2 regions of the Paenibacillus sonchi genome follow, and region 1 is predicted to be linked to the other one. Evidence: riboswitches for the same ligand, from Rfam matches in the RefSeq annotation. Region 1 holds a riboswitch; the other holds the start of a gene.
The links. A riboswitch is a leader RNA that binds a small molecule or an ion and turns the genes downstream of it on or off. The one in region 1 is predicted to bind cyclic di-AMP.
Positions count from the first base shown of each region.

Region 1 (4,529 bases):
TTCTTCACCAGCGGCTTGATCGACAAGCCTTGCACCAGAAGTGAGAACAGGACCACGCTGAACGTCAGCACCAAGATGTCCTGCCTCCCTTCAAAAGACATGGGCAGACTTAAGGCGAGCGCAATCGACAGGCTTCCCTTCAATCCGCCCCAATTCAGCACTGCCTTCCAGGAGCCGGGGAAATTCTTCAAGAACGCAAGACTTGAGTAGAGTGCGATGGTTCTGCCAAGTAATACGATAACAATCGCAGCCAGCATCAGCCACCATTTGTCCGAGAAATCAATATTTTTAATTTCCAGCCCAATCATCAGGAAGATCAAGGAATTCGCCACGAGGGTGATCACATCCCAAAAGGAATTAATGTTCGTCTTCGTAGTTTCGGACATGCCGATCCGTGCTCCATAATTGCCGAAGATCAACCCGCTAACGGCAACCGCTATAACTCCGGAGACATGGAAGTGCTCTGAAATGAAGTAGCTCCCAAAAAACAGCAGCATGGAAAAACCAATCTCCAGCGGAAAATCATCATACAGGCGGATCAGCTGTGAGAACAAATAACCCATAATGGCACCAACCAGGATGCCCCCGAGCGCAAACTTCAGAAACAGCAGAATACCGCTGCCGATTCCCGCCCATCCCATTTCCATGTATGAGAGCAGGTACACAGAGGAAATCTGGAACAGTACAACAGCAATACCGTCATTGAAAAGAGACTCCCCTTCAATGATGGTTACCACATTTTTGGGCACACCGAGAGATTTGAAGATGGATATGACGCTTATCGGGTCTGTTGCGCTCATCAGCGCCGCAAATGTAAAGGATACAATCAAGGGCAGTCCCAAGCCGAAATATACCGCAAGACCGATAATCAGAAATGACAGCAGCGTTCCGCCAAAAGCCAAAGCAAGCACCGGTTTGCTCTGTTCTTTCAAATGCGAAAAGGGCAGCTTCAGTGTGGCGTCACCCAAAAGGATCGGCAGGAATAAAGAAATGATAATTGCTTGAAACACATGCGACTGTGTGATAAAAACCTCCGCCTCCTCCAAGACGGGAATATGCACAAAACCCAGCAGCAGTCCAACCACTACCAGTGCAATGGAATATGGCTGGTTAAGCTTTTTGGCAACCGCTATAACGCCCATGGATACAGCAAGCAGGATTAGAACCTGAATGAAGATTTCATCGAAATGATTCATTTGTCACCTCAGCTATTGAATTTTGACTTTAACAAACTTTATAGAGTATACTCTAACAGCGCTTAATTCCCAGCATTTTCAGCTGGAAAGCGGGGGAACCAGTCAATTGGGGCGAATCATTAAGCATCAGAATGTTAGGGTACCATCTTACCCGAGTCCGTCAGCTAACCTCGTCAGTAGTGGACGGGTCTGCTTTTTTAGTTATTTCACATAACCAGAGACCCTTGTTAAGGGTCTCTTTTTGTGCTTTTCAGACCCTGCTGGCTGCAGTTTGGCTTTTGACACGATTCCCCCTTCTTATCACTAAATAAGACTAGGGAGAGATGTACATGCAAAAGGTAAAGTACATAACGGATATCAGCAAGATTGCTAAGCTGTCAGATCTGAGCATGTCAAGATTATCCGTCTCGGCTCCAAAATCCCCGTCTTCAATCCCATGCGCATTTATGAGGATGAGGATTTCCTGAATATCATTCGGACTTACTCGACTGAAGAACACCGGATCTATGTAATGGCGCATATTAATCATCCCCATGAAATCACAGCCGAAGCCCGCAAAGCATTTCAAGCCCTTCACCATGCCGGTGCCATTGTCGTCAATCAAACCCCTGTCCTGAAAGGAATCAATGATGACCCGGAAGTTCTCGGAGAACTGCTCCGTCTATCCTGGGCCGGAGTCACTCCCTATTATTTCTTCGTTAACCGGCCAGTCGCCGGCAACCGGGAGTTTGTTCTCCCCCTTGAACGTGTCTATCGCATTGTTGAGCAAGCCAAATCACGAACCTCCGGTCTGGGCAAAAGAGTGCGGCTGGCCATGAGCCATTCCTCCGGAAAAATAGAGATTCTGGCGATTGATCAAGGCAAGGCGTATCTCAAGTATCACCAATCCAGAGACGGGGAATACGGCAAGTTCATGATTCTGGACTGTCCGGTGGTTCGATGATTTGCCCGGCAAAGAGGAGCACTGGAACAGACCTGTGCAGGCAACAGGCATGTTTTCGGCTTCCGAGGATCTATTGCTGCAAGCTGCCCTTTCTGACTGATGGCTCAGCAGGGCGGTATCATCCGCCCTCCAGCCCGTCGCCCCGCTGATGAATGGCATGCTGGTCGATCAGGAAATTTAACAGCAGGCGGTTAAAAAGCTGCGGCTGGCACAGATGGCTGGGGTACATGGCATCATCCAGCACCACCAGCTGCGCCGAAGGCAGCATGGAGGCGTTCTTGCTCGCCTGCGCCAGCCTCCACTCATTCTGGCTTCCGGTTACACACAGCACAGGAACCTGCAGCTTGGCCGCATAGGCAAGAATATCAATCTGGCGCAGGGCAATCCGCTGTTTGATCCCTTCGGTTGGCCGTTTATGCAGCAGCTCATTCCGGAGGATATGATAAGCGGGCAGCCATTTGTTATAGGCGATTCTCAGGGAGCGCAGAAGCAGCTCAGGCGGCAAATAATACGATATCCATGAGCATCTCTCGACAATTCCCCATAACCGGTTATTTAACGTGGAATCATGTCCGTTCGAACAGTTGTCCACCAGCACCAGCGCACGTACCAGCTCCGGGTTCTGCACAGCGAATTTCTGGGCCAGCACACCCCCGCCGGAGCTTGCGACGAGAATCACGCTCAGCAGCCTCAGACGGCGGAGCAGCTCCTTCAGATCCTCACACTGGGTATCCAGAATGCGGTGAACCTCGACATCCATTTTTCCGGACAACCCGTTCCCTCTCAGATCCAGAACAATCACTTGAACACGGTCACGAAAATACTCAATTTGCGGCTCAAACAGATGATGCGAGGTCAGGTGATCATGAATAAAAACAACCGGCACCCCTGTACCATAGGTTTCGTAGTAGATAGTAGTTCCATTTAGTTGAATTTGCGGCAATCCATTCGTCTCCTCTCTTCTACGCTTACGGGGTTAGCTGACGGATTCGGGCCTGAAGAGTAGCCCTACTCGAATGTTCGAGATTCACCCCTTGGCATGCCAGTTGCAAAACTGCACACGCGGTGGTTCCCCCGCTTCTTTTACAGAATTCAGCGAAAAAGACAATATTCTTTAGTTTACTATTATTTATACTGTGAATCATTCTCCTTCGTCTCATTCTTTTCCAGCACCGGCTTCAGATCATCCTGCACGCTGCCCTTCCATAATGGCACACCCGAGCGGTAAGCCGACCGGCCATTCAGATGCCCTGCAACCGGAGAAGTGATGAAGACGAATACAATCGCGAGCAGCAGCTTGATGCTGACTATGTCTATATAGAAGTAAAAAAACAGAAAGGCTCCTGTCAGCACACACAATACACCCAGTGTAGCACTTTTGGTGGCGGCATGGGAACGTAAATAGACATCCGGCAGCCGGACCAGTCCAAACGCGCCAAGCCCGCAAAACAATGCGCCCAGCAATACCAGTATCACAATTAGCAGCTCACCGATCAAGCTTATCACCTCCATGCTCCATAACCGTGTCTCTTTCAATATATCTGGCTAATGCCGTAGTCCCGATAAACGTCAGAATTCCGATTACAAGGACAATTTCGAAATAATCCTCTGTCTTCTGCCGCATGCTCAGTACCGCGACCACCGCCAGCAGATTGATGCCGATGGTGTCCAGCGCAGCAATCCGGTCTGAACGGGTTGGGCCTTGAATCAGCCTGTACAGGCAGGCCAGCATGGCCAGTGCCAGGATCGTCAGTGAAATATTAAGAAGTATCGGAATCATTGCCGGGTCACCTCCATAATCGCTTTTTCAAAGGTTCCCTCGATCTGGCGGGAGAGCTGGCCGGCGTCCTCAATATCCATAGCGTGAATATAGAGGGTCCGGCCGCTTCCCGACACCTCCAGCGTTAGCGTCCCCGGTGTCAGACAGATGAGGCATGAGAGCAGGGTGACCTCAAAATCGGATCGAAGTGCGGTTTCATAGGCGAAGATGCCCGGACGAACGGTCAGTCTGGGACGAATAATTTGCCGGATGACCGCAAAGCTGGACCAGACCAGTTCCCGCAGAAACAGTGCCAGCAGCTTCACTATGGACCACACGCGGTTCAAATAAAGCGGCTCAGGAAGGAACTTGTGCAGCACCATCAGAATTCCGCTTCCCAGCAGATAGCCGATTACAAAGCTTGAGCCTGACCCGTCGCCGCTCAGCATCATCCACAGAAACGCAGTCATCAGGTTTAATAAGATTTGAACAGCCATCTTCATCTACTCCTTCAATACAGCTTCAATGTAAAGCCGGGGCGAACCAAGCACTTCCCCCGCCTGTGATACATAGGTATTCACCCGCTCTGCTCCAAGGCCCATCAGGATGACCAGAACGAGGAGTCCGGCAG
Region 1 is NZ_CP068595.1:4,996,129-5,000,657, reverse strand. Features, by position in the region: gene JI735_RS22185 (cation:proton antiporter) at 1-1,196, opposite strand, end outside; cyclic di-AMP (ydaO/yuaA leader) riboswitch at 1,246-1,390, shown strand; partial or broken gene JI735_RS22180 (KamA family radical SAM protein) at 1,582-2,239, shown strand; gene JI735_RS22175 (alpha/beta fold hydrolase) at 2,258-3,082, opposite strand; cyclic di-AMP (ydaO/yuaA leader) riboswitch at 3,090-3,247, opposite strand; gene mnhG (monovalent cation/H(+) antiporter subunit G) at 3,265-3,642, opposite strand; gene JI735_RS22165 (Na(+)/H(+) antiporter subunit F1) at 3,626-3,919, opposite strand; gene JI735_RS22160 (Na+/H+ antiporter subunit E) at 3,916-4,395, opposite strand; gene JI735_RS22155 (Na+/H+ antiporter subunit D) at 4,402-4,529, opposite strand, start outside.

Region 2 (4,529 bases), 2.2 Mb from region 1:
GTAATCTTATCGACCTTGGCCAGCGGAGAGGCGATTTTCTCGGCCAATTCCGGCAGGACCTTCAGGAATTCCACTGTAAGCGCAGCTTGCGTGAACTGTTTGTACGCCTCGGCTTTCTTCTCCAGCGCTCCCGCTTCCGCCGCTCCAGCCAATTGTACAATTTCCGCGTTGGCTCTCCCCTTCGCCAGCTCGGCTTCTGCTGTGGCCAGCCCCCGCTTGGTCGTCGTGGCCGCCTCTGCCTCCGCTTCAAGAATTTGCCGCTGCTTGGCCGCTTCCGCTCTCATAATCGTAGCCTGGTTCTCCGCCTGGGCCGGCTTGATCACCGTTGCCTCCAGCTCCTTCTGTCTCAGCTCCACTTCAATTTCCCGGACAGTCCGGTTAGCCTCCGCTTCCATCTGCGTGATCTTGACCTGCTCGGTAACCAGCGACTGCTTGATTTTGTTCTGCTGCAATTCGTACGCAAGATCCGCCTGGGCTTTCTTCACTTCTGTCTCCAGCTTAAAGTCCGCCTGCTTAATGTTCAATTCCTTCTCGAACTGAGATTCCTTGGCGCGGGCGGCGGTTCCCGCTTCGATGGTGGCCTGATGCGCATTGGCTTTGGCAATCGAGGATTCCTTCTCCGCCTCAGCTTGCTTGATCTGGATATCGCGTTCCGCTTCTGCCTTGGCGATGCTGGCATCGCGGCGGATGCGCTCAATTTCCGGAACCCCCATGTTGTCGATATACCCTTTGTCATCCGTAATTTTCTTAATGGTGAAGCTGACTACCTCAAGCCCCATCTTGTCGAGGTCTTCCGAGCAGGTCTCCCGCATCTTGCTGTTGATTTCGTCAGGAGTTTTTAGAATGGATTCCACTGTCAATTGTCCGATCAAGCCGCGCAAATGGCCTTCCACCGAATGCAGGATAATCGTCTCGCGGTCCTCTTCCGGCCGGTCGATAAACTGCTCACTGGCCGTCAGAATAGCGGTTGGATCGCTTTTTATCTTAATCTGGGCCACCGCCTCCAGGTTGAGCTTGATGCCCTGCTGGGAGAACATCGCCTGCGCCGGGATGACATCGAAGCTCATCAGCATCATGGAGATGGTCTTATTGTTCTGGAAGCCGGGGATGACGAACGTCCCGCCGCCCTGAACCACTCTTTTTCCGCCGAGGCCGTAGACTATCATCGCCTGATTGGGCGGAACTTTTTTATAAGCGTTCACGATACTGAACAAAGCCAGGAGAATAACAACAACAATTCCCGAGATTAAATAGAGCATAACCATCCGGTTCGACACTCCCCGTTATTTATAATTGTCCGCTTTCCCTCTCGAAGAGGGTTACAGACGCCATTCCTTTTTCCACCTTTAAAATAATCACCCTGTCGCCCTTGGCGAGCTGCTGCCCGGGCTCTGCCCGCACACCAATGGAGCGCATCGTTCCGTGCAGCACATATTTCATTTCTCCAACTGCTCCATCCGCTGCAGGAATGCTGATATACCCGAGCTGCCCCGCCTGCTCATAATCCAATTCATTCATGCTGTTATCGTACCGGGTCATCACCCGGGCCAGCACCGCATACATCAGACAGCCGACCAGCAAGGCAACCACGGTGCCGATCAGCAACACGGCAAGCATATTTATTCCGCTGAACCGGGTAAGCACATAACCAGTGCCGCCCCAGACCGTGACAAACACCATCAGAGGGAGTATAGGCACAAAGCCCGGACCACCAGCATCGCCGCCTCCCGCATGCAGATGGCCCGCCAGGCCATGCCCATGAAATCCGCCGCTGAGGAGGAGCAATAGTCCCACCCAGAAGCACACGATAAATACAGTAACGATAACTATCCCTCCTTTTAAGCAGTTTAGATCGTATCAAAATACTCTAAATATCGTTGTTATACGATTTTTAGTTTCTCATGCAGATCGCCTGCACAGCAAAAAGACCACAGAAGCGGCAGGGCTCTCCGTGGTCGGTTAATCGATCATGGCGCTCATCCTCTCTCTTCGAGGCTTACGGGGTTAGCTGACGGATTCGGGCAGCGAGATTGCCCTACCCTGCAAGAAGCGGCTTGTCAGCACGCTGCAAGGATTCACCCCAGGTGAGCGGAAGCTATCCCAGCAAAAGCCGCATTCACCATTGGTTCCCCCGTTCCCAGTACCGGAATTCAGCCATTTGAGAACAGTTATATTTCATTCGGTTGCTGATTTGAATCTTACGCCTGTAGCCGTTTAATGTAAAACGTTTCCTGTGACAAAAGAAGCCAAAAATGCCACCACTTCACGAATGAAGGCGCATTCTTGGGTTTCGCTCTTAAGCGGCCGGTGATTTACTCTATTTTGCTCCATTTCTCGAAAGCAGTGAGGCACCTCAACACTTCTCTATAGCCGAGCCCCACGCACAAGCGAACGGCGGCCCGCCCAGATGTACGCAGCAGAGGTGGCGGCCACAATGAGAATGAACGGGATCACATCCAGCCGGGGCGACAAAGCGGTTCCTCTTGGGTACATTGCGTAATAGGCCGTTGTGGAGGGGAACCAGGCACCGATCGAAGCATGGAGCCCGGTAAGCACAATATTGGCTATCACAATCGAAGCCGATAAAATCAGAGAGGACACAAACGACTTCAAGCGCATGGACACCCATAACTGCAGCGCCGCAAACGGCAGGATAGCCAGCCAGCCCCCAACCGTACCGGTGATCAATTCGGTAACATCCAAATCATTCCCCAAGTGAAGCAGTTCTCCCGCGAGCAGATAAGAGCCGGCAAAAAGCAGTTGAATTAAACCCAACAGCAGCATCAGCGTCCCCAATTTGGCATAATAGACACGGGAACGGGGAATGGGCAGGCAAAACAGCTGTTTCCAGCCCCCGTTAATATGCTCATAACGGCAGATAAAAGAAGCCAGCACCCCGGCATAAAGCGGATATAAAAACAAGCCGTGAAAGCTGGCCATATGCAGATAGAAGGTTTTCCAGCCGCGCACATAGAAACCGGCAAAATTCTCTGAATCTAAACTATTGATTCCGAGCATCACCGTTCCAACCGCACCGATAAGGAACAGGATGAAGATGACGGGATACTGCAGCTTCATTCGTTCGGCTTTCATCAAAAATTCCATAATCACACCTCTGTTAATCAGAATTGTTTGTTTTTGAAATGCAGGGTCCCGGCGGCCAGCAGCATCGCTCCCAGGCCTGCGCTAATGCCAATCCACCTCCCGGGATGCGCCATGAACGGACTGGACAGGGTCGGATAGGCCCATGGCCACACCCAGGTCCACAATGCTGCACTGCTGTCCCGCGCGATGAACAGGCCGGACACAGCGCCCAATAAGCCAATGGACATCGGAATGGCCTGGTTCGAGAATTGGACCGACAGCCACATCTGCAGCCCCAGCACCGCTGCTGAGGCGAGAAAGCTGTACACGATTTGCCTGATCAGGAACTGGAACGGCAGCGGTTCGGAGGTGTAGCAGATCCAGAGCAGAAGCAGGCCGGCAATAATCAGCAAGGCAGTACAGAGCAGCAGGACAAGAACCCACAACGCCTTGGCCCAATAAAGAGCAGCACGGGATATGGGCAGGGTCAACAGCTGCTTCCAGCTGTTGGATTCGTGTTCCACACCGGCAATCATGCCAGCGAGCAACGCGGTGTTCAGCAGCATCACGAAACCCAGAAACATATACATCACATTAAACACGCCGTATACCCCTGCCGGACCTTTGAAATAGAGGTACCATTCCAGCGCCATAAATGCGATGAACAGCCCGGAGCTGATAACCGGCAGCCAGCAGGCTGCCGGTTTGAGCCGCATGCCTTCGGCCCGCAGGACCCGCCACATCATAAGCTTACTCCCTTTCCGGTCAGCTCCATGAACAGCTCTTCCAGCGATTTGCTGTGTTCCCGTGCATTCATAATCCCGTATGGGCCCAGCAGCTTGAACAATTCTGCCTGCGGCATACTGGCATTCTCTGCCGCAACCGACAGCATATTGCCTTTCCGCTCCACGATGAATCCTTGCAGCAATAGCGTACGCAGTGCTTCCTCCGGGCGCTCCACGGCAAATTCCAGCACTTTGCCCCTCCGCCGCTCCAGCAATTCCAATGCCCCCTGATAGACGAGCCGGCCGCTGCTGATAATCCCGATCTCATCTGCAATCGTATCCACCTCGCTCAGCAGATGGCTGGACAGCAGGATCGTCATCCCCTGATCATGGGCCAGCGACAGCATCAGATGCCGTATTTCCTGGATGCCCGCGGGGTCCAGGCCGTTGGTCGGCTCATCCAGGATCAGCAGCTGCGGCCCCCGCAGCAGGGCTGCTGCGATGCCCAGCCGCTGCTTCATGCCAAGGGAATATCCGCTCACTTTGCGGTTCGCGCTTGACGTCAGCCGCACAATTTCCAATACCTCACCGATGCGCCGGTCAGGCAGCTTCAGCAGTGTGCTCAATATTTTCAAATTTTTGTACCCGGTCAGATGCCCGTAATAGGACGGGTTCTCTACCAGAGAGCCTACCTTGCGCAAAATGTCCAGACTGTTCTCC
Region 2 is NZ_CP068595.1:2,818,557-2,823,085, reverse strand. Features, by position in the region: gene JI735_RS12880 (flotillin family protein) at 1-1,259, opposite strand, end outside; gene JI735_RS12875 (NfeD family membrane protein) at 1,288-1,794, opposite strand; cyclic di-AMP (ydaO/yuaA leader) riboswitch at 1,979-2,166, opposite strand; gene JI735_RS12870 (ABC transporter permease) at 2,365-3,105, opposite strand; gene JI735_RS12865 (ABC transporter permease) at 3,123-3,830, opposite strand; gene JI735_RS12860 (ABC transporter ATP-binding protein) at 3,827-4,529, opposite strand, start outside.
Region 2: another riboswitch for cyclic di-AMP. It lies ahead of JI735_RS12875 (NfeD family membrane protein); the one in region 1 lies ahead of JI735_RS22180 (KamA family radical SAM protein).